DNA from 2 places in the Colwellia sp. KS18-150 genome. Region 2 is predicted to be linked to the other one. Evidence: riboswitches for the same ligand, from Rfam matches in the RefSeq annotation. Region 2 holds a riboswitch; the other holds the start of a gene.
What was found. Region 2 has a riboswitch for lysine ahead of dapA (4-hydroxy-tetrahydrodipicolinate synthase). Riboswitches for the same ligand answer to the same signal wherever they lie in the genome.

Region 1 (12,152 bases), on a different contig from region 2:
TATAGCCTAACAAAGTTGATGAATCGACAATATAGCCCAGTATTAAAAAAACTTGGGCTAACATATTCACAATATATTGTGATGCTGGTTTTATGGGAAAATAATAATACTGAGTCAGCAGTGTCTGTTAAGCATTTAGGCGAAAAACTTGATCTAGACTCTGGTACTTTATCGCCGTTATTAAAACGCTTAGAAAAACAGGAGCTAATCAAACGCGAGAGAAATAGTAACGATGAGCGCAGTGTCGAAGTAAAGCTAACGACTCAAGGGTGTAAACTCAAATCACAAGCTAAAAACATACCCGCACAAATGTTTTCAATAACAGGTATGTCAATAAATGAACTTCACTCCTTAAATAACCAATTAGATAATTTACTTCACACCATGAGTAATTGATTAATTATCTAATTGGTCTACTTCTTTAAGCAAATAACTCATTATGTAATTTTTCAACTACATTATTAGCATCTTGCTCTGCCACTAAAAAGCATAAGTTATTGGCACTAGCACCATGGCAAATCATTCGAATATTCGTATCGTTTATGGTTTGGAAAATACTCTGTCCTATCCCTTTGGCAGAATCTAAGCCATTACCAATAACAGCAACCAATGATAATCCATGTTCAACACTAACCTCACACAGTTGCTCTAGCTCTTGCACTACTGTTGAAGTTAATAAAGCTTGCGTTGAACCACTTGGGTTATCAAACGTTAATGCAACGCTAATCTCACTGGTGGTGATCAAATCAATACTCAATTCGTGCTTAGCCAGAATCGAAAATACTTTAGCTAAAAAGCCACTCGCATGTAACATTGCGGGACTTTTAACGGTTACCAATGTTTGTTCTCTTCTTAGCGCTATTGAACGGTATGTTGGGTTTGATTCAACAGACTGCTTAATTTGCGTTCCGCCTTTTTCAGGCTCTTTACTAGAGCCAACAAAGACAGGAATATTTTGACGCATAGCAGGGATTAGCGTAGCTGGATGTAATATTTTAGCGCCAAATGTTGCCATTTCAGCCGCTTCACCAAAGCTTATTTCTTTAATTGCACGTGCTTGCTCAGTAATACGAGGGTCTGTGGTAAATATACCAACAACATCAGTCCAGATTGCTAAGTTGTTGGCACCAACCGCTTCAGCCAATAAAGCTGCGCTATAATCAGAGCCCCCTCGGCCTAATGTGGTTGTTTCACCTAAAGCATCTTGACCAATAAAACCTTGGGTCACTAACACTTGCTGAGATAGTTTTGGCGTGAGTAAATCATTACATGCATAAAGTAGCTGTTCAATATCAACAACGGCTTTGCCGTATAAGCTATTCGTTTTCATCACCTGCTGCACATTAAAGTACGCGCCATTAACACCAATAGATTGCAATATGTACGCAAAAATTCTCGAACTAAATTGTTCACCATAAGAAAGGATCGCATCTGACTGCTTTACGCTGTACTGTTTCGACTGAGACAATGAAATATTCGCTAAACCACCTATTAAGTTTTCTATTTCACTGTTTAAGGTTTGTTCGACATGCTCATCTAAATACTGAGTAATATTCAATTGAATTGCTCGAATATTATCAATAATTTCAGCTTGCTCGGCCACTGAAATATTAGCTTGGCTTAAACGCACTAAGTAATTTGTGACTCCAGCACTTGCTGACACGACAACCAAACGGTTACTAGGATCATTTTTGATGATGTAAGCACAGCGAAGCATCGCTTGATAATCAGCTACACTAGTACCACCAAATTTGGCGACTGTGATCACTGCTCTTTGATTAGAAGCTTGTTGAGTAAATTCATTGTTTAACATGGTTTATTCTTCCTAACACGATGATTTAACAAAAAAAATAAAATCATTCGAAAATTAATACAGGAAGAGCATGACTGAAGAGTTTGGTAGGCTTTTGAAATTACAGTGTAATTTCAGGCATGTTAACTTTTTCAGCCAGAAGCTCTCCACCTTAGTCTTTATAGACTCTACTATCAGGTGACAGTCCTAAGGATTCAGCCTTAGTAACCGAGCATTAATAACCACTTATATTAATGCTCTCGGCAATAAACTCCCTCAACAACGCTTTCGGAATGTGGTTCCTTATACCCAATGGTATAGCGTTATTTACCTAGTTATTGCTCCTCTTCTGGTGTTGCTCAAATTTATTAAATTTGAGCAACTACTCTATTAAACCTTAAATCAGAAACAAATGCAATAGACTTTTAGATGGCTAATCATAATTTATTTTTGTTAATCAGGTTTGAAAACTTTGCTATAGTTATTTTCAACAACTTAGTAACCTGATTGAATTCAATGGATTTATTTCTTCTAAAAAAAATAATCTCGGTATTTATTATGCCAATTAATATCATACTGCTGCTATTAATTTTATCTATTGTAAGTTTTAGAAAGCGCCCTAACACTAGTTTTAAATGTGTAATATCTGCAACCTTGTTACTTATTCTGTCTTCAATGCCAATTGTTTCCGACACTTTTATGGTGAGTATAGAAAACAACTATGAGGCATTTACTCGCTCTGACAAACCAGTTGATTATATTGTAGTGCTAGGTAATTGGCATGAGTCTAATCCGGCGATCCCTGCGACAAGCCAATTAAGCACTAGCTCGCTGCAAAGGCTAGTAGAAGTGTTAAGGGTTTATAAAATTCATCCTGAAGCAAGGATAATTACTTCTGGGCATCATCACTCTGATGCCATGTCTAATGCCGGTAAAATGAAACAAGCGCTTGTCGATTTGGGGGTAGATGAGCAGAAAATTATCACTGAAAATTTCCCTAAAGATACGGAAGAAGAAGCCGTTTTAATAAGCCCAAGAGTACAAGGAGCCAACGTTGTACTCGTCACTAACGCAGATCATATGCCAAGGGCAATTAAATATTTTCAAGCACAAGGAGTAAACCCTATCGCGGCACCAACAGGCTTTTGGGTGAAAAATATCGATAGCAATAAAAACTGGGGGTACTATGTACCTAGCAGTAAAAAACTACGTCAAACCACCATAGCTTGGTATGAAAGCATCGGCCGTTTAGTACAATGGTTTAAAGAGGTATTTAGTTAACCTGAACTTGGTTTAAAAGATATTTAACTAATTGAAATTAATCTTCACAGTGGTTCAGGTTGCTTAAACAGGGTTATCAATATCAATAAAACAAACTTCAACACCTAGTTCGCTTTCAATATGCTCCCCTAATGCTTTTGCGCCATACCTTTCTGTTGCATGATGGCCTGCTGCAAAAAAATGAATGTCCATTTCATGAGCAATATGTGTGGTTTTTTCTGAAACTTCACCGGAAATAAATGCATCAATGCCCTGCTCTGCTGCTAACTCAATGTAGTCTTGACCACCACCAGTACACCAAGCAACAGTCTTTATCGCTTTATTCGACGGTGGTGCAATATGTAAACATTGACGATTTAATTTACTATCGATTAATTGTGCAAGCTCATTACCTGTTTGCTGTACTGGAAGCTTCCCCTGAATAGCAACACTTAGCGGGTTAAATAACTCTAAAGGACCAACAACATCAATGTTAAGCAGCTTAGCTAATTGCGCGTTATTGCCTAACTCCGGATGAATATCCAGTGGCAGATGGTAGGCAAACAAATTAATATCATTATCTAATAAAGCTTTAATGCGCTTATATTTCATACCACGTATGACATAAGACTCATTCTTCCAAAAGTAACCATGATGAACAAGAATAGCATCTGCATTTTCTTCTATCGCACAATCAATTAGTGCTTGTGAGGCAGTAACTCCTGTGACTATTTTCTTTATAGTCTCTCGCCCTTGAATTTGTAAACCATTAGGGGCGTAATCTTTTATTTGTTCAGGCTTTAATATTTTTTTTAAATATGTTTCAAGTTCAATGCGTTGCATAATGCTACTTCTTAATATGTTTACAGATTATTTCGGTTTAGATGATAAATGACTTTTATTACTTGAATGAACATTCATCGTGGGTACTTTGACAGGATTGAACTTAGCTCGTATCTGCCATTTTGGTTTAATTGGCGTTAATGGTAACACTCTTTTTTTAGCAATAATGATATAAACAGATCCTAAACTCGTTAAATAGTTTTCGGCAAATTTTCGCCAGTATTTCACGACTTTATGGTCACTCATTTTGCCTGATAATGAGCTATAGATACAACGCTCGTCACTAATAATTTCATATCCCATCAAATGTAGCCAATCTTTGACCCGCATTGGTGAAAAAAAATGTTCATTCCAAGGTGCTTGTTTTTTCCGATAAGGAATAGCTCTATTTAGCCCAGCGAGTGAAAGAGGATTGAAACCAGTGATGATCAAATAACCGTTAGGAATAATGACGCGGTTCGCTTCTCGAATGACATGATGAGGGTCAAGAGAAAACTCTAATGCATGGCTAAGTAGGCAAACATCAACACTGTGCTCGAGCAAAGGTAAATCATCTAGCTCTCCAACAATACACGAGCCTTGTTGCTGTTCACATTCTTGTGTTTGAGCATCTTGCGTACAATTTTTAGTTAAACAACAGCTTACTTGATGTTTAATTGGGCTATCATTGGTATTGACAAAATGACTCAATGCACCAACCTTCAACAGGTGGTACCCAAAAAATTTTTGCCACCAAGGTTGAAGTTTTTCCTCTATCGCTGACAAAATAGTATTTCCGTTGGGAAGTTCTTGCCAAGATTTAGGATAGTGAGGTTGTCGAAATGCTAAAGCGGGTTTCATAAATCCTTGTCAATTCTAGATGTATTTATAGATAATCTCAGTATAATTAACTCTATATGTTAAGCAAGCGACTACTGAGTTAAGTGATGAGTTTACCTACAATAATTACCCCAATAAAAGCTTTTACGGATAACTATATTTGGGCTATTCATAATAGCGACTACCTTGCGTTAGTAGACCCCGGTGACGCCCGTGTTTGTATCGAATTTATAGAGTTGCATCAACTTTGTTTAACTGAACTATTAATTACTCATCACCATGCTGATCATACTGGTGGCATTAACAGTTTAGTGTCTTATTGCCAACAAAAAGGCTGGCCTATAAAAGTATATGGCCCCGCTAATGAGTCGATTCCACATTGTCAAAATAAACTCATCGAAAACGATATGATCAATTTGCCTTTACTCAATATGACTTTTAACATTATTGATTTACCAGGCCACACAGCCGGTCACATTGCTTATTATTCAGCTGAAGAAAAAATGCCTATTTTATTTTGTGGCGATACATTATTTTCTGCAGGTTGCGGTCGAATTTTTGAAGGTAGTCCATCACAAATGCTTACCTCATTAACCAAGCTCGCCAACTTACCTGAGCATACACAAGTATATTGTACTCATGAGTACACCCAAGCCAATATAAAATTTGCCTTAACTGTCGATCCTCAAAACCAAGACTTACTCACTTATAGTAATGAAGTTAATGAGTTACGAAAAAACAATATCAGTACAATACCCACAACAATTAAAGTAGAAAAACAGATAAACCCTTTTTTACGCAGTAATATGCCGGCCATTCAACACAGTGCAAAAATGTATGATGCTAATACTAAAGCGACAAATATTGACGTTTTCACTACCATTAGACGCTGGAAAGACCAATTTTAACATGTTAACCTTGGTTATCGCGCGTTACGCGTGGTATTTTTCTGTTATAAATTATCATTGGTAGTTCATGAAATATATTTTATTCCCCGCAATAATGTTACTTAGCGCTTGTCAAAGTACTTCCACTTCACAAAGCAACAATTCTTCAGGTAGTGAAAATAATCTTAACCCTGAAATGATTGCCAGTACGAATGAGATCAACCAAGCTTTACTCGCCGATGAAAATGTCGATGTTACACATCCAGTTGGTGACGTTAATTTTTCTTTGAAAGACAAAGCCTTGCCCAATGATAACGATGTATGGCAGCGAATCAGAGGTCAAATGACTTTTGATGTACCTGAAAATAATCGTGTTGTGATGCAACGAAATTGGTATGCCAAACACCCGAGTTATTTAAACCGTGTTGCTAAACGCGCTGAGCCTTTTCTTTTTTATATTGTTGAAGAGTTAGAAAAAAACAATATGCCGATTGAACTTGCACTGCTGCCAGTTGTTGAGAGTGCATTCGACCCTTTTGCGTATTCACATGGCAGAGCATCTGGTATGTGGCAATTTGTACCCGGTACTGGCACACGCTTTGGTATGAAACAAAATTGGTGGTATGACGGACGTCGCGATGTAATTGCATCCACTGAAGGTGCTATTCAATACATGAAGTATTTGCACAAATTCTTTGACGGAGATTGGTTACTTGCCCTAGCAGCCTACAATTCTGGTGAAGGTCGTGTGCAACGCGCCGTTAGGAAAAATAAAAAACAAGGTAAAAACACCGACTTTTGGTCATTAGATTTACCAAAGGAAACACGAGCATATGTCCCTAAACTACTTGCGTTAGCAGATATTATAAACCGTCCTGAACATTTCAATTTAGCATTATATGAAATTGCTAATGAAGCGGTGATCACTCAGGTTGATATCAAATCTCAAATTGATTTAGCAAAAGCGGCAAGTTTAGCCGAGTTGTCATTAACAGAGCTACAACGATTAAACCCAGGTTACAACCGTTGGTCGACTGATCCTGATGGCCCACACCGCCTAGTTTTACCGCTTCACAAAGTGGCACACTTTGAAGAAGGTTTAGTAAAGCTCAATAAAGCAGATCGATTAGCATGGCAGCGTTATAAAATTAAAAATGGCGATAACTTGGGTTATATAGCTAACAAGTTTCATACTAGTGTCGACTTGATCCGCCAAGTTAATAACATTCAAGGTAATCAGATTCGTGCCGGTAAACATTTATTAATTCCGGTCGCAGCGAAGTCACTTGATAGTTACATTCTCTCGCAAGACCAACGCATTGCGAAAAAACAAGCAAGGCCGCAAAAAGGAAGTAAATTAACCCATACGGTAGTATCAGGTGATAATCTTTGGGACCTTGGTCAACGTTATAAAGTTAACAGTAAAAGTATTGCTAAATGGAATGGCTTTGCACCAAGAGATACTTTGAAGTTAGGACAAAAACTAGTGATTTGGCAAAAATCATCAACAACAAGTCAACTGGCACAAACTAACTCTGGCATTGAACAAGCCATCATGCGCAACATTACTTACAAAGTACGCCGCGGTGATTCTTTTGCTCGAATTGCTGATAAATTTAATGTTCGTATTAGCGACATAGAACGTTGGAATAGTTTAAACCGAGATAAGTATTTACAACCTGGACAACGTTTAAAGCTATCGGTTGATGTAACAAATAATATTTAATCTAAACGCATGGAGATTATTCAACACATCTACATTGAATATCTCCTAAGAGCATTCGCTAAATACGTTTACTGTCAAAATCGATAAAAATAGTTTGCTCAACCACTTTACCATTTTGCGTAAGGTGAATAGTTAACCACAATCGCCACGTCATAATTTCTTCGTGACAGCTGGCTAATAAGGTTTCCGCTTGTAGAGTATTTTCTTTTTCTGTCATTTCAAAAAACACCGGTACTTTTCCCATAAACATCGTCTTACCTTCAAGATAACTTTGTATTGCAGATATTTGATGGCTATTCTCATGGTCTGTAAATTCTACTTGTATGTTAAAAGGTAACTCGGTGTGTAACATCCCTTGCTCTTCTGCGCCTAAAAAGCCGACAGTAAATTGCCCAAATTCGGTCTGAAAATCGCATTGACTTTGAGTTTTCAAACAAGAAAAATCACCATATCCTTTATGCTGAGCAATTTGTTTATCTACTGGTTTACACGATAATACACTGAAAAAACAAAGAAGGATGATAACCGATTTACGCATGTCTAACTTTACCTAATGATGAAAATTATTTAAAAGCTAATATACTTGAGAGCTAATTCACTTAAAAACTAGCAAACAATTTTTTGTTCGCTATCGCTATATAATCACACGAAAATATAATGAATTGAATAGCCAGTAGCGGAAGTGCCTTGAGTATTTCTAATGACTCACATAAACTAATTAGCCTTTTTGTATACAACATTTTAACAAATTAATCATGACAGTGCCTAGTAAATCAAGGATATATTCTCCGGCTAACGATACCGTTGCCGTAGAAATGGATGACGACAACAGGCATGTAGACTGTGATGATTGTTCAATGACATCTGTTTGTCAGACAGTAGATACCCCAACACAGTCTCTTAATGTAGCTGAAAACTATTTACAGAAAAAAATATCTACTAACAATAACTGTGCACTATTTCAGCAATCTACTCCACTCACTGATATTTACGCTGTGAGCTCTGGTGCATTCAAATTATGCCAAAAAGCCGCAAGTGGCGAAGAAAATATTATTGGAATACGTTTCCCTGGTGAATTGATTGGTGAAGATGCTCTTTATTTAAAAACTTATAATTATTCTGCAATCGCAGTGAGCAACAGCTCAGTTTGTAAAGTCTCTGTTGAACAAATGACTTCCTGCGGTGAACTCATTCCCAAGGTTCAACAAAACCTTATCGACCTGTTAACGAGGCAAAGTTACATTCGACAATGTAATGTTCAAGCTTATATCGGAAAAAAATCTGCTGATAGCTTATTAGCATCATTTCTTTTAAATATTCTCGAAAGAAGCGCTAATTATACACAGAGCCGAGATACGATAGACTTACCGTTTAGTCGTAGTGATATCGCTAACTTTTTGGGGCTAAGAAGAGAAACGTTAAGTCGTGTTTTTTCTAAGTTTCAAAAAGAACAACTAATTCAACTAGAAGCAAAAAAAATTCAACTTCTTGAAATAAAACAACTTACTAAACTGGCTGATTTCTAAAAACTAGTCTACCTTTCAAACTAGCTAAAGCTGAATTGTAATACCTTGTTATTGAAATTTTAAATAACAGTGAATTTACATATTTCCATACAATTTATACGGGCAATGATGTTTTAACTTGATCTAAATCAAATATAAACAATCAAGCCAGTTGATTTATATCATGAGCAAAGGGTAAAATTGCTTTATATATGGCGCCTTTAGCTCGTTTTTGTGACATATATCATTGCTGTATAGCAAACAAACAGAAATAGTATGAATACCGCTCGATTTTTACGTCTTGTTACTAAATCAAGTAGGTAGTAGCTATTCTTATTAATAATAACACTGCGGAATCCATCACATGACTCAAAGCAATACGTCAGCAGTAGACTACAACTTCGATGTTGTTCGTCAATTTACTGTAATGACGGTAATCTGGGGGATCGTTGGTACACTGGTAGGTGTACTTATCGCGGCTCAATTAATTTGGCCAGCGTTAAATTTCGATACACCTTGGTTAACCTATTCTCGTCTTCGCCCACTACATACTAATGCGGTAATTTTCGCTTTTGGTACAAGTGCCTTATTTGCCACTTCATACTACGTTGTACAGCGAACCTGTCAGACTCGATTATTCGGCGGGAAGTTAGCGGCCTTCACTTTTTGGGGTTGGCAAGCTGTTATTGTTGCTGCTGCTATTTCCTTACCTTTAGGTTATACCACATCAAAAGAGTATGCTGAGTTAGAGTGGCCAATCGATATCTTAATCACTATTGTCTGGGTTTCGTATGCTATCGTGTTTTTTGGCACATTAGTTAAGCGTAAAACATCACACATTTACGTAGCTAACTGGTTCTTTGGTGGTTTTATTATCACTGTCGCGGTATTACACCTTGGTAACTCAATGGCTATTCCTGTTTCAGCCATGAAGTCTTACTCAATATACTCAGGTGCAATTGATGCCATGATGCAGTGGTGGTATGGACATAACGCCGTTGGTTTCTTATTAACTGCTGGTTTCTTAGGTATGATGTATTACTTCGTTCCTAAACAAGCAGAACGTCCTGTTTACTCTTACCGTTTATCTATTGTTCATTTTTGGGCATTAGTTTCGTTATATATTTGGGCTGGCCCTCATCACTTACATTACACAGCGCTTCCTGATTGGGCTCAATCTGTAGGTATGGTTATGTCTGTTGTATTATTCCTTCCATCTTGGGGTGGTATGATTAACGGTATCATGACTCTTTCTGGCGCTTGGCATAAGCTTCGCCATGATCCTATTTTACGTTTCTTAATTGTGTCACTTTCTTTCTACGGTATGTCTACCTTTGAAGGTCCTATGATGGCGATTAAATCAGTTAATGCTTTATCTCACTACACTGACTGGACTGTTGGACATGTTCATTCAGGTGCATTAGGTTGGGTTGCCATGGTTTCTATTGGTGCTTTATACCACCTAATTCCCGTGTTATTTAATCAAGGCCGTATGTATAGCATTCGCTTAATTAACATTCACTTTTGGATGCACACTGTCGGTATCGTTCTTTATATTGTTGCGATGTGGATTTCGGGTGTTATGCAAGGGTTGATGTGGCGTGCAGTAAATACTGACGGTACGCTAACCTACAGCTTTGTTGAGAGCTTAACTGCTTCTTACCCATTCTACTTTATCCGTTTCTTAGGCGGTGTTCTTGTTGTTGCTGGTTTCGTATTAATGGCTTACAACATGTTTAAAACAATCGGCGCTAAAGACGGAAGTCTTAAAGCTGTTGAAGCAGATTAAGGAGAACGAACATGCAAAATAAACATGAAAAAGTTGAAAAGAATGTTGGCTTGTTCTTTCTATTTACTATATTCGCAATAAGTATCGGTGGTTTGGTAGAAATAACGCCCTTATTCTTCCAAAAAGAAACTACAACACCTGTTGATAATTTAAAACCTTATACTGCCTTACAAATGGAAGGTCGTGATATCTATATTCGTGAAGGATGTAGTAACTGTCATAGCCAAATGATTCGTCCATTTAGAGCTGAAACAGAACGTTATGGCCATTACAGCGTTGCTGGTGAACATGTATGGGAACATCCATTTTTATGGGGTTCGAAACGTACAGGTCCAGATTTAGCACGTGTTGGTGGTCGTTACAGTGATGATTGGCATATCGCTCATCTAACTGACCCTCGCTCAGTAGTTCCTGAATCAAATATGCCTGCATATAACTGGTTAAACAAAAACACCCTTGATGGTGAAAATACAGGCGAAAAGCTTAAAACGTTTAATTGGTTAACTCGCAATCGCTCTCATAAAGATGAAAACGGCAATGCTATTCCGCTTTATACACAAGCAGAAATAGATGGCGCTAAAGAAGCGGTACAGGGTAAAACTGAAATGAGTGCCTTGGTTGCTTACTTGCAATCACTTGGCCATGCATTGAAGTAGCACCTTATGGATTACGGAACATTAAGAGGGTTTTTTGCCCTCCTTATATTGGCTTTATTTATTGTGATAGTAATTTGGTCTTATTCGAAAAAACGCAAAGCATCTTTTGATGAAATTGCTAATTCGATTTTAGATGATGAGCAAACACAAAAAAGCGAAAGCCATCTTGAAACAGATAGCAAACAGGAGACTAATAATAATGTCTAGCTTCTGGAATATATGGGTTTGGGTTCTTACCCTTGGCTCTTTAGTAGGTTGTTTTCTTTTACTACGTTGGTGCTTAAAGAACTTTGCAGGTGTGGAAGAAGGTGAGTCTATGGGACACACCTTCGATGGTATCGAAGAATTAAATAATCCTTTACCTAATTGGTGGAGTACGTTTTTCTTGTTAACCATTATTTGGGCGTTTGGTTACATCGCCATGTATGGTTTAGGCAACTGGACTGGTTTACTGGGTTGGAAAAGCTCGAACCAAGGTATTTTAAACATTGCTGAATCAAAAGCGAAAACAGCAGAGTACCTAGCAAGCGACTCTGGCGTTTTAGTACAATACGATCGTGAAGTAGCTCAAGCTGATGCTAAGTATGGACCGATTTTTGCGGCCTATGCTGCTCGCTCTATTGAAGATTTAGCCACTGACTCAGAAGCTTTAAAGGTTGGTCAGCGTCTATTCATTCAAAACTGTGCTCAATGTCATGGCTCTGATGCTCGTGGTACCACAGGTTTCCCTAACTTAGCCGATAATGATTGGTTATATGGCGGCAGCCCAGAAAAAATCAAAGAAACCATAATGCATGGTCGTATAGCAACAGGTATGATTGCTTGGGAAAGTGCATTAGGCGGCGAGCAAGGCGTTAAAGAAGTTGCAGCCTACG
Region 2 (12,152 bases):
GTCAGGGTTAAAGGCATGGTACTCTTCACCGTGTACGTATTTTAATAAACCACCATGCTTCATTTTCTGATGTGGTAAAAATGCTTTACGAGATAAGTTAATTGCATCTTGCTCAATATCACTAAAATCAGCACCTTGAATACGACTTGGTAAGTCGCTAAAACATAGCTTCATGATATTGTCATTTAAGCCAATAACTTCAAATAAACCGGCACAACGGTAACTAGCAATAGTTGAAATACCCATTTTCGACAGTATTTTCAATAGTCCTTTGTTGATACCTTCACGGTAATTAACCACAGCATCACGAGCGCTTAACTTAATTTGTCCTTGCTCAACCAACTGCTCGATAGTTTCAAACGCTAGGTATGGGTATATAGCGGTAGCGCCTAAGCCTAGTAACACTGCATATTGATGTGAATCACGTACGGATGCTGTTTCAACGATAATATTTGAATCACAACGTAATTGCTCATCAACCAAGCGTTTTTGCACCGCACCGACAGCCATAGCGGCTGGGATGACCAATAATCCTTTGTGAATTTGTCTATCAGAAAGTACTAAAATAACAGTACTTTTGTTTCTTACTAGGTCTTCTGCTTCATCACATAAACGCTTAATAGCAGCTTCTAAACCTTCTTCACTATCATAAGTAAGCGTAAGGGTATCTGAGCGGTAATGTTCAGGATCTAACTCACGTAATTGTTTTAAACCGGTATACATTAGTACAGGTGTTGAAAACAACATACGATCAGCATGGCCAGAAGTTTCGTTAAATACGTTATGCTCACGACCAATACAGGTACCCAATGACATTACATAGCGCTCACGTAAAGGATCTATTGGTGGGTTTGTTACTTGGGCAAACTGTTGGCGGAAATAATCGTATAAAGTTCGAGGTTGGCTTGATAATACAGCCATAGGTGTATCATCACCCATAGAACCTGTTGCTTCCTGACCATTTTCAGCTAATGTTTTGATTACTTGCTGAATTTCTTCGTAGCTGTAATTGAACATTTTATGATACTGGCTCATTTCAGTATCAGTGAATACTCGAGTACCAATTTGATTGGCTTCTAGTTCATCAAACGGTACTAAACGACGGATGTTTTTGTTTAACCATTCGCGATACGGATGGCGCTCTTTTAGGTCATTATCGATATCATTTGAGGTAAATAACTTACCTGTATAGGTATCAAGGGCAAGCATTTCACCTGGGCCAACACGACCTTTTTCAACAACTTCATCTTCGCCATAATCCCAAATGCCTACTTCAGAGGCTAAGGTAATAAATCCGTTACGAGTAATTACATAACGGGCAGGGCGTAAGCCGTTTCTATCTAAGTTACAAGCTACATGACGACCATTAGTCATAACTACGCCGGCCGGACCATCCCAAGGCTCCATATGCATGGAGTTAAATTCATAAAAGGCGCGAAGTTCATCATCCATTAAGGTGCTGTTTTGCCAAGCAGGAGGCATCAATAAACGCATTGCGCGGTATAAATCCATACCACCGGCTAAAAATAGCTCAAGCATATTATCTAACGAAGAAGAATCAGAGCCTGTTTGACCAACAAATGGTGCTGCATCTTGCAAATCTGGTAATAATGGCGACTTGAAACGGTAAGTACGTGCACGTGACCATTGACGGTTACCATTAATCGTATTGATTTCACCATTATGGGCAAGGTAACGGAAAGGCTGTGCTAAATGCCATTGTGGTGAGGTGTTCGTTGAGAAACGTTGATGGAATACACAAATAGCACTTTGCATGCGAATATCTGCAAGATCTAAATAGAAATTAGAAAGATCTTTAGGCATCATCAAGCCTTTATAGATAGTCACTAAACAAGATAGGCTGGCAATATAAAATACATCATCGGTAATGCGCTTTTCAGCGCGGCGACGTGCCATATATAAGCGGCGCTCTAAATCACGATTACGCCAACCTGGAGGTGCATCAACAAATACTTGTTCAATAGTCGGCATATTATTGATGGCTGCATCACCCAGAACTGACGTATCAGTAGGGACTGCGCGCCAGCCAATAAGTGTTAAACTTTCATTGGCAAACTCTTCTTCAAGTATTTTTTTAGAAAGAGCGGCAGCAACGGGATCAGGGTTTAGAAAAATCATGCCTACTGCATATTTTTTACCTAGCTTCCAACCATTATCTTCGGCAACGGCTCGGAAAAAACTATCTGGTTTTTGTAGCAATAAGCCACAACCATCGCCTGTTTTACCATCAGCAGCAATACCACCACGATGTTGCATGCGATCAAGGGCTGAAATAGCGGTCTTAATTAGTTTATGGCTAGTTTCGCCATGTTGATGGGCTATCAAACCAAAACCACAATTTTCGCGTTGAACGCTATGATCATAAAGCTGCATTACTCTCTCCTAATAAAAAGCCACTTGGTTACAGAACAAAAAGAATAAAGGGATGAAAAAAGTGCATAACTATCCCGTTTTTTGACCAAGAGGGATTAATTAGATTACTCATTTATCGACAAAAGGTCAATAAAAATAGAGCATTTGCTCGTAATTTATTTACACTTTTAAGGAAGCTTTGTTACTTTGTTATCAGCTTTTAATTGAATAAACAGCATTTTCACTAGTTAATCACCCATTTACGCCTTTAAAGAAGCGAAAAAAACAACATTTTATGAAAGTTTATTACATTTTTAGGGGCGATATACTGTTTGCGAATACTCTATATTTATTCAGTTTATCTAGGATGTAGGTTGTTTGGGCTAAGAAATAAAAATAGGCAAAGAAAAAGTGGCGAGTAGTAATATGAAATTATAGAGAAGCAAGGACAACTTGCTTCTCTATAATTATCCTAGTTTAAGGTTGATAACCGTTAATAATACCTTTTGTGGTGATACTTACGGCATCATGCGCATGTAGAGACTCAAGGTGGTTTATTTTTAACCAGAAGTCATCAAAACTTTGCATTTGATTCAAACTATATTGTAAGTGACGGGCAGCATCTTCACAAAACATTAAATTTTGGCCATTGAGACGAGCAAACTCTTGTTCGTCTTCACGTTTAACCGCCGCTTGAACAGGTGTTTGCAGAGAATCTTCAATTAAGTTAACCAAGTCTGTTATCGGGAAATCACTAATACTACTGTTTAACTTAACTTTCACTTCTGCAATAGAGCGTTGTGAATGAGGGGTTGCAACTATGCCTTCCGTAGTGCCTAACCATTCATGTACAGATTCTGCATTTAATTCAACATCTGAAAACTTTTGTTGGAATGCTTTTTGGATTAATTGCCTAGCTAAGGCCGCAGAGCATGGGCAAGTAGATGAATATCGAACATCAACCGCCATTTCAATATTAAGCTTTCCTTGATTAAAGTGACCCGTTAATTTTATTGGGTAAGCTTTCCAGCCTTCTTTACCACTTATTAAGGACTTTCTGCGTAAATGATATTCAAAGTTAAAAACAACTTTTGCCTGATCGCTTAAATCGCTATGACTACTAATAAAGCCATCAAGTAAGGTAACTAGACTCTGATAATTAAGAACATTACTAGTGGACAGTTCATCAAGAAGCAAATAAAGGCGCGACATATGTATGCCTTTCGCTTGTGCTTCTTTTAGGTTGACGAAAGCGTCAATATGGGCTGAAACCATACGCTCACTCTCACCTTTTGAGGAAACCATGATGGGCATTTCAATATTACTCATGCCAACCCAGTCTAACGTTCCTTCTGTTTGGGCTGTGGTATGATTGGCAATATCAGGCATCGTTGTCGTCATTATGACTCCGCTTTAAGCTATATATACTTAACTAGGGCCGTGCGATGATAGCTAAGTAACCGCACAACAAGTAAATTCAAGGGCGCACATTCTATCTTATTTTTTCACAGTAATCATTATTGATATTCAAGCAACAAGAAAAAACTGTAAATATAAATATGATGGCTATGAATACAATCAATATCCACTAGCAGCTTAAAAGTCACCTGAGATGAAAGAGAATTAATGTTGGGTGAGGAAAATAATAGTTATTAGAGCTAAATTGGAACGCGAATAATAAATATAATGTCTTGGAAGTAAGCCTGCTTGCTTTCACTAAATTAATTTTAACGGCCTTGTATAGAATATTTAACAGCTAAAAATTTTTAAAGGGGTAAGCTATATTGGTGCACATCTAAAAGCTTGATAGACTAGTATGATAAATACATGATGGAGCTTGGTTTATGAGTATTGGAAATGAAGTATCGCAGCTAGATGTAGATTTACTCGGTAGTTATGTTCAAAGTTTAGGGATAGAAACGGTAAAAAAGATGTTGGCATTGTACAAGCAGCAATCATCCAACTACCTTACTGATATAGGCCATGCTGTAAAAAATGATGATGCAGAATTATGGCAAGATCATTGCCATAAAATGAAAGGAGCTGCCGGCAGTGTTGGTTTAAAATCTTTACACGCTCGGTTAGTTATCATGGAAAAACTTACCGCTGACACAAAAGAAAAAGCTCAGCAATTAACTGAGCTTATTGTTCATAATCAAGCGGCGATACATGACTTCAACTATTGGTTAGAAAATAATTAACCCTCAATGGGTTAATCCGCAACACCAACAAATCGGTAACCTTCACCATGAATTGTATTAATTAACTCTGATGTATCGGGATCTGATTCAAAGTGTTTACGTAATCGACGAATGGTAACGTCAACCGTTCTGTCATTGCTACGAAGATCTCTACCGGTCATTTCTTTGATTAACTCTTGCCTTGAGACAATTTGCCCAGCATTTTTAATTAATAACCTTAACGCTCTATATTCGCCTCGAGGAATTGCTATAACGTTATTTTTTGGCGATGTCATTTCACGAGAGTTACCGTTTAATGTCCAGCCATTGAAAGTGATGATTGATTGTTCTTCATCTTCTTCGGTACTAGCTTGACCGATACGGTTAAGAATATTGCGCGCTCTAATTGTTAGCTCACGAGGATTAAACGGTTTGGTTAAGTAGTCATCAGCGCCAATTTCTAAGCCAAGAATTTTATCTATATCGCTGTCTCGGCCAGTTAAGAATATTAAGCCTAAATTTTTATTATTAGTAAGCTCTCTACCGAGTAATAAACCATTTTTACCTGGTAAATTAATATCCATAATAACTAGGTTTATTGCTTGTTGACTGAGCATTACAGCCATACTTTCACCGTCAACAGCTTCAAAGACTTGATAACCTTCGGCTTCAAATAAATTGCGTAAATTAAAACGTGTAACGTCTTCATCTTCAACAATAAGAATTTGGTAATTTTCCATGTTATTTCCGTTGCTCTGTAGGGAATGGTTAACATCTAATTAACCATGTTAACTAAGTATGTATTAAATAACAAGAATATTGCACAAATACATAATAAAATATTTAAATCATTGTCCAGAAACAAGTATAACAGGCACTGTTATTTCAAAAGTTGTACCAACACCTTTATTTGATTCAAAATCTATATGGCCATTTAATGCTTGTGTAACTAAATTGTAAACCAAGTGCATCCCTAAGCCACTACCACCACTACCACGTTTTGTGGTAGTGAAAGGTTCGAAAATCCGTGTTTTGATATGTTCATCGATACCAATTCCATTATCTTGAAAACTAATATGCAACTGCTCACTTAAGTATATGATAGAAATGTTTAGATGACAGTTTTCCTGATTATCAAAGCCATGAATGATAGCATTTACCACCAAGTTAATTAGAATTTGGCTAATTGGTCCTGGCTTACTTTCTACGACTAATTCCTCGGGACATTCAACAGTAACAGAAACAGGCTTTTCATCTAGTTTGGCCTTCAATGTTAAGATAACTTCGTTAATTAATTCTTTAACGTTAAATTGGCGTGTTTCTGCACTTGATTGATCAACGGCAACCTTTTTAAAGCTTGATATTAGTTTGGCTGCACGTTCCAAGTTTCTGTATATAATCCCTAAGTTCTCTTCACCTTGAGTCAAAAACTTTTTAAGCTGGCTTGATTTGAGCGTTTTATCTTCAAATGCTTGTTTAATTTCATTTAACTTATCAGACATCAAGGAAGAAGCTGTGACTCCTAAACCTATTGGCGTGTTAACTTCATGAGCAATACCTGCGACCATATCACCTAAAGACGCCATTTTCTCATTTTCAACCAATTGACCTTGGAATTGATGTAATTTCTCTAAAGTGGAAAGTAGCTCTTGATTGGACTCTTTTAATGCATCAGTTCTCGCTGTTACTTTTTTGGTTAAATTGCTGTTCTCAAGTAGTGCCAATTGGTGAATATCATCTTGTTTTATTAGATGTTTTTGAGTTCTATTTAGCAACACATTAATGTTTTGCGCTAAAATATCAAGCTCTATAAGCGGTAACTTTTCTAAGCGTTGACCATAGTCTTTGCTTTGCGATATTTGTTGAACTGTTTCAACCATAGTACGAATGGGCTGATTGATTTTATTCTGAACTCTAAAAGCTAAGAAAGTGAAAAATATAATGCCTGTGATAAAAAACGCCACAGCGATATATATTATTTTTTCTATAAATTTATTTACATCCTTTAAATTAGTTTGGATGTATAGATATCCATATACTTGCTGATCACGTTTAATTTCAACGATAATCTCTAAATGGTTTTTATGATAGGTAAGCTGAGAAAGTTCATCAATTTGGCTTGTTTTGTTTGGGATGGTTGGGTAATAAATACTTTTATTAAACCCTAAATAATAACTAACTTCGTCATTGGGCTTTTTTGCATAAACATGAACATAGTTTATATAAGGAGCAGTAATCACTTTCGTTAATTGCTCCTTAAGTTGTTTGTGTCCGTCTTTATCATTTTCTATTAAATACGGGGCACTTACTTGTGCTAATGAATTGGCCCAAGCTGTGGTATTTAATTCTAGTTGTGATTTTTCTCTATCATGGGCAATAAGAATTGCACTGATATAGCTTACTAGCAGCACGAAGCTTGCCACAGCTAGAGTACTGGTCAACAGTAATCGTCTATTAGAAGTAAACTGACTTTTTGAATTCATAGCTTTACAATCGTTGAAAAAAGTTGATATTTCAAGTTTATGAGATAATTATACGCAAACCATTTCAAGATGCGAATTTTAGACTCGCGCAATTGATTCTTTTACTCATAGTAGCGTTGATAACATACTTAACCGGTTTTTGTTTTCTGACAGTAGTATATATTAAATCCTTGAGCCTGAGTGGCCACCTTAGTCGCACCAATATTTTCCTTCATTATGGGCAAGTATTGTAAGAAGCTATTAGCGACCACGGTAATGTTGGCCTCACTTGTCATAAAGGGATTGATACCCTGTAAGAACTCTTCTGTTGCTCGGTAACTCGTTTTAGTTCCTTGATGAAAAGGCGGGTTTGAAACAATATGCTGAAACTTTCCAGATAACTTCGATAAGCTATTTGATGCAAATACATTGCCTGATAAACCATTAAGAGCAAGAGTCTTTTTCGAAGAGCTGATGGCTAATGCGCTAACATCAAGTAAAGATAAGTTTGTATGTGAAAACTTCTTACCGATAAAACAGCTTATAACACCAGCACCGCAGCCAAAATCTAAAACATTTCCTTGCATCACCTGAGGTAAATTATCAAGTAATAATGCCGTACCTACATCAAGTTTTTTTTGGCTAAACACACCCGGTAAAGAAGCAATAGTCAATTCAATATCATGAATGGTAATTTGATAATATTTAAACCAATCCTCTATAGCAAAAGGCTTTTTTAAATTCTCTGGTTTTACAATCCCTGCAAATAACAAACAATGACGAGCAGCATCAATCTTTTGACAATTTTGCAAAAAATGTTGAGTGAGTTTTGGCGACGACTGTACTCCGCCTTTTTTCTCACCTACCAGTATTATTTTGGCATCAAGTAGTAAATAAGGTGCAATCATGGCTAGGGTAAAAGCCAATTCATCTTTACTTTTGGGGAAGTTAATAATAACTAGATCATGACTCAGATCACTGTGGTATTCACTTGTAAAACTGGTTGTAATTTGAGACTGATGCTTATCGTTAATAGCACAATATTCACTAAAATTAGTGTTATAACAACTGAGTGTCGCTTTCGGGTTTTCAGCTAGATAATGCTCGATAAAGCCATCGTTGATAAAATTCACAAATAATGGTGTTTTGGCAATTAACAATTCACTGTTACGCAATAATACTTGGCTGATGTTAGTAAGAGCAGAGTTTGATGTAGACATATAAGATGGAATATTTGTAACGCTTAGAAGTAGCTATTCTACGTTATGCAAATTTTGATGGCTATTATTATCATTAATAAAGGTGAATGATAAAAAAGAGCATTGACTCTAATACGATAAAAATGCTTAAATAGTCGTGTCCCTATTTCTAATCTGATGATGTTTTATTGTCAGATTCTAAAGGGGCCAGAAGAGGAGCGTTAACCAGGTAATTACTATGGTGAACTTGTTTATTTATGAGCAAGTATTTCACACAGAGATCAAACTCTGCTGATAGTAATGAGGGGGATTAACGCCGAGATAAATACTTTTTTGATGAAGTGTTTATCGGTCGTTTTATCAAGATGATAATATTGGGCTGAATCCCGACGACTGTCACTGTTATTAAATTATTTCTGATAATTAATAATTGAGTGGAGAGCTTCTGGCCTTTGCATAAATGCCAGTAAACACCCAATATCTACTAGGTGTGCTCGGCTCTTTGTAAACGCCTCCTAGCTCTCCGAACTAATCTGCTAATCGCAGAAATTAACGAGTTCGAAAGCAATGAATTTAAAATCTTCGATAAATGTATCTACGAATAATCGTGGAGAGAGCAAGCTTGATGCATTCCCACTGTGGACTGCGTTGGTAACTCCTTTTCTTGAAAGTAATCAAATTGACTATGACAGCCTTAAGAAAATTGCCACAGCACAAGCTCAAGCGGGTAACGCTTTATTGTTGTTGGGTAGTACCGGTGAAGGATTAGCCTTAACTAGCGATGAGCAAATTAATATTGTTGAGTTTGTTTGTAACTTAGAGCTTGAAGTCCCAATTATGGTCGCGGTAGGTGGATACAACCTAGCCGAGCAAGTTGAATGGGTAAACCGCTGCAATATGTTAAGTGTTGATGCCTACTTATTAGGTACACCTATTTATTCTAAACCGGGAGTCGTAGGACAAACTCAATGGTTTAATGCCTTACTCGATGCCGCTAAGTTTCCTTGTATGCTCTATAACGTACCATCACGTAGCGGCATAGAAATTCCAATAGCGACCGTTCAAAATGTTCAAGATCACCCCAATTGCTGGGCAATGAAAGAAGCCAGTGGTGATGTTAATAAATTTCTAAGCTATCGCCAATTTTGTCCTAATATTGAGTTATACAGCGGTGAAGATGCCATGCTACCTTATTTAGTACCTGCCGGTGCGAAAGGCTTGGTGTCTGTTTGTGCTAACGCATGGCCAGAAGCCACCAACACCTATGTACAACAATGTTTATCAGGGCACACGCAGCATATATTTCCTTTGTGGAATAATGCTGTTGATGAACTTTTTAGTGTCGCCAATCCCATACCTGTAAAAGTATTGATGCAGCAACAAAACATGATTAGCACATCAGTACTTCGACCACCATTAACTCATCTAGAGCTTACTAGTAGCACTAAGTTATTAGCTTTTGATGAACAAATTAATCAATGGTTAGCACAAGCTAATCAAACTTCTTTTATTAATACAGTTAACAATAGGAATATCGCATGAACTGGCAAGATGTTATAGCACAGTTAGAAACAGGCGCACTACGTGCAGCAAATCAAGATGAAAATGGCGATTGGCATGCCAATGTTGAAGTAAAGCAAGGCATTTTGTCTGCCTTTAAAGCAGGCGTAAATATTAGCTTTGATGGTAATTATCAAGGCTTTGTCGATAAAGATAATTTACCCGCTCGCCAATTTACTCCTGAAGATGGCGTACGCTTAGTACCTGGTGGCTCATCAGTTCGAGCTGGTGCTTATGTCGCCGAAGGCGTTATTATTATGCCTCCTGCTTATATTAATGTTGGCGCTTATGTCGATAGTGGCACCATGGTTGACAGTCATGCGCTAATTGGCTCATGCGCTCAAATTGGTCGTAACGTACATGTATCAGCAGCGGTTCAAATTGGTGGTGTATTAGAGCCAATCGGCGCTAGCCCAGTAATCATTGAAGATGATGCCTTTTTAAGTGCTGGCGTTGTGGTTGTTGAAGGTATAGTGGTGAAAAAAGGCGCGGTATTAGCACCGGGCGTTTCTTTATCAAAATCAGTACCGGTTTATGATTGTGTTAACCAAGTGATGCGTGAAAAAGGGGCTGAAATTCCTGAACGTGCTGTTGTTGTTCCGGGCACTCGCCCTGTTAAAGGTGAGTGGGCACAAGCGCAAGGATTAAATATGGCTTGTGCACTTATCGTTAAATATCGTGATGAACAAAGTGACGCTTCCTTAGAGTTGGAATCAATCCTTCGTTAACTAAGCACCTTGTTGCTGTAGAGCTCAATTTAGGCGTTAAAAGTACTCATTGATAGTCATCAACTCCGTGCTTTTCCTTTAACTTGAACCCTACAGCTTAAAGCTGAATAGTTAATGATCCGAGTTTTAGATTAAAGTAGATAAAAAAGAATCGTTATGATGACTAAACCCACTTGGTTTGACACCAGTATTGAAAGCAAGTTACTTGCGCATAATTCACCAGAAGATGAACAGGGTTATTTTGTTTATCAACTGGATGCGTTAAAACAACATTTGGCGAAACTACAGCAGCAAGATGTGATTAAACTGTGGTTTGCTGTTAAAGCTAATCCTTTATCTAAAGTGATTCAAACGTTGGATAGCGAAGGTTTTGATTTTGATGTTGCTAGCTCAGGAGAATTGGCGCAAGTGTTGGCGCAAGGAGTTTCTCCTGCAAGAGTATTAAATACTGGTCCGGCGAAATCAAAAAAACAGTTAACCGAATTTGTTCAATTAGGTGTGCAAACCTTTGTGGTAGAGAGTTTGAATCAACTGAATTGGTTAAATGAAGTTATTAAAGAGCAAGGTATAGCTAAGCCGCCAACTGTGCTGTTACGAGTACAATTACAATGGCCAGATGGCGAGAAAAATCCTTTAGGTGGTAATAGCTTAACGCCATTTGGTTTGTCAGTACAAGAATGGCAATCAGTACAAGTGAATGACTATCCGAAGTTAAATATTTGCGGCTTACATATTTTTCAGTGGGGCAATATGCTCAGCAATGAAAAAATGTACTCATTATGGGGGCAAATGGTTGCACCATTAACTGATTTGGCTACAAGTATTGGCATGGTTCTGAAAATTCTTGATTTAGGTGGTGGCTTAGGCATTGATTACCTTAATGAAGGGAGTACCTTATCATGGCAACAAATTATCTCTGATTTAGCGGATATAAAAGCACAGGCTGGCGTAGAAGAGTTATGGCTTGAGTTAGGACGATTCGCTGTCGCAGAGTGTGGCTATTATGTGGTCCCCGTAGTTGATAAAAAAATGAACTATCAACAAGAGCAGCTAGTGCTAGCGGCAGGTATTAATCATATAATCCGTCCTGCCATTACCGATCAGCCTTTTCCGGTAACCTTACTGCGTCAATCAGATGCCCCTAGCCAAAATTTTGACCTACATGGACCACTATGTACCAGTATGGATAAGCTAGGTCACTTGCCACTTCCACAAGATGTTGAAGTGGGAGATAAGCTAGTGTTTGGTTATTGTGGTGCTTATGGTTTTACTGAAAGTATGCCTTTCTTTTTATGTCATCAATTGGCGGCAGAATATGTTATTGATGAAGGTAAACTTATTGAAGTTAGAGCTGCGCAACCCGCTAGCTCTTATTTAGCCTAAGCTAATGGTGAAGCAAATGAATATCTTTAAAAAAACAGTCATGCACGTAGGTGAAATGGCCAGTGGCGCTAAGCTAACCGTACCTGTTTATACCTATGAATGTGCAGAAACTAAAGCACCTGATGTATATATTCAAGCGAATATGCATGGCGCAGAAGTGCAAGGTAATGCGGTAATTTTTCAATTACTTGAGTTATTAAAAGATTGTGATATTCAGTCAAATATCACCTTAGTGCCTTATGCAAACCCTGTGGCTTGTAACCACAA

Region 1: it holds a riboswitch for lysine, as region 2 does, so the genes downstream of both, lysC (lysine-sensitive aspartokinase 3) here and dapA (4-hydroxy-tetrahydrodipicolinate synthase) in region 2, are expected to answer to the same signal.

The regions. Positions count from the first base shown of each region.
Region 1 is NZ_BAAJMC010000019.1:16,175-28,326, reverse strand. Features, by position in the region: gene AC27IF_RS16695 (MarR family winged helix-turn-helix transcriptional regulator) at 1-396, shown strand, start outside; gene lysC (lysine-sensitive aspartokinase 3) at 422-1,813, opposite strand; lysine riboswitch at 1,945-2,149, opposite strand; gene AC27IF_RS16685 (ElyC/SanA/YdcF family protein) at 2,351-3,073, shown strand; gene AC27IF_RS16680 (Nif3-like dinuclear metal center hexameric protein) at 3,137-3,895, opposite strand; gene AC27IF_RS16675 (class I SAM-dependent methyltransferase) at 3,923-4,735, opposite strand; gene gloB (hydroxyacylglutathione hydrolase) at 4,822-5,622, shown strand; gene AC27IF_RS16665 (lytic transglycosylase) at 5,690-7,327, shown strand; gene AC27IF_RS16660 (hypothetical protein) at 7,386-7,865, opposite strand; gene AC27IF_RS16655 (Crp/Fnr family transcriptional regulator) at 8,083-8,853, shown strand; gene ccoN (cytochrome-c oxidase, cbb3-type subunit I) at 9,197-10,621, shown strand; gene ccoO (cytochrome-c oxidase, cbb3-type subunit II) at 10,633-11,277, shown strand; gene AC27IF_RS16640 (cbb3-type cytochrome oxidase subunit 3) at 11,284-11,484, shown strand; gene ccoP (cytochrome-c oxidase, cbb3-type subunit III) at 11,477-12,152, shown strand, end outside.
Region 2 is NZ_BAAJMC010000002.1:72,912-85,063, reverse strand. Features, by position in the region: gene gltB (glutamate synthase large subunit) at 1-2,394, opposite strand, end outside; gene folE2 (GTP cyclohydrolase FolE2) at 2,851-3,774, opposite strand; gene AC27IF_RS03730 (Hpt domain-containing protein) at 4,218-4,574, shown strand; gene arcA (two-component system response regulator ArcA) at 4,586-5,293, opposite strand; gene AC27IF_RS03720 (sensor histidine kinase) at 5,402-7,036, opposite strand; gene AC27IF_RS03715 (methyltransferase) at 7,165-8,235, opposite strand; lysine riboswitch at 8,418-8,667, shown strand; gene dapA (4-hydroxy-tetrahydrodipicolinate synthase) at 8,782-9,756, shown strand; gene AC27IF_RS03705 (2,3,4,5-tetrahydropyridine-2,6-dicarboxylate N-succinyltransferase) at 9,753-10,502, shown strand; gene AC27IF_RS03700 (PLP-dependent decarboxylase) at 10,662-11,885, shown strand; gene AC27IF_RS03695 (succinylglutamate desuccinylase/aspartoacylase family protein) at 11,902-12,152, shown strand, end outside.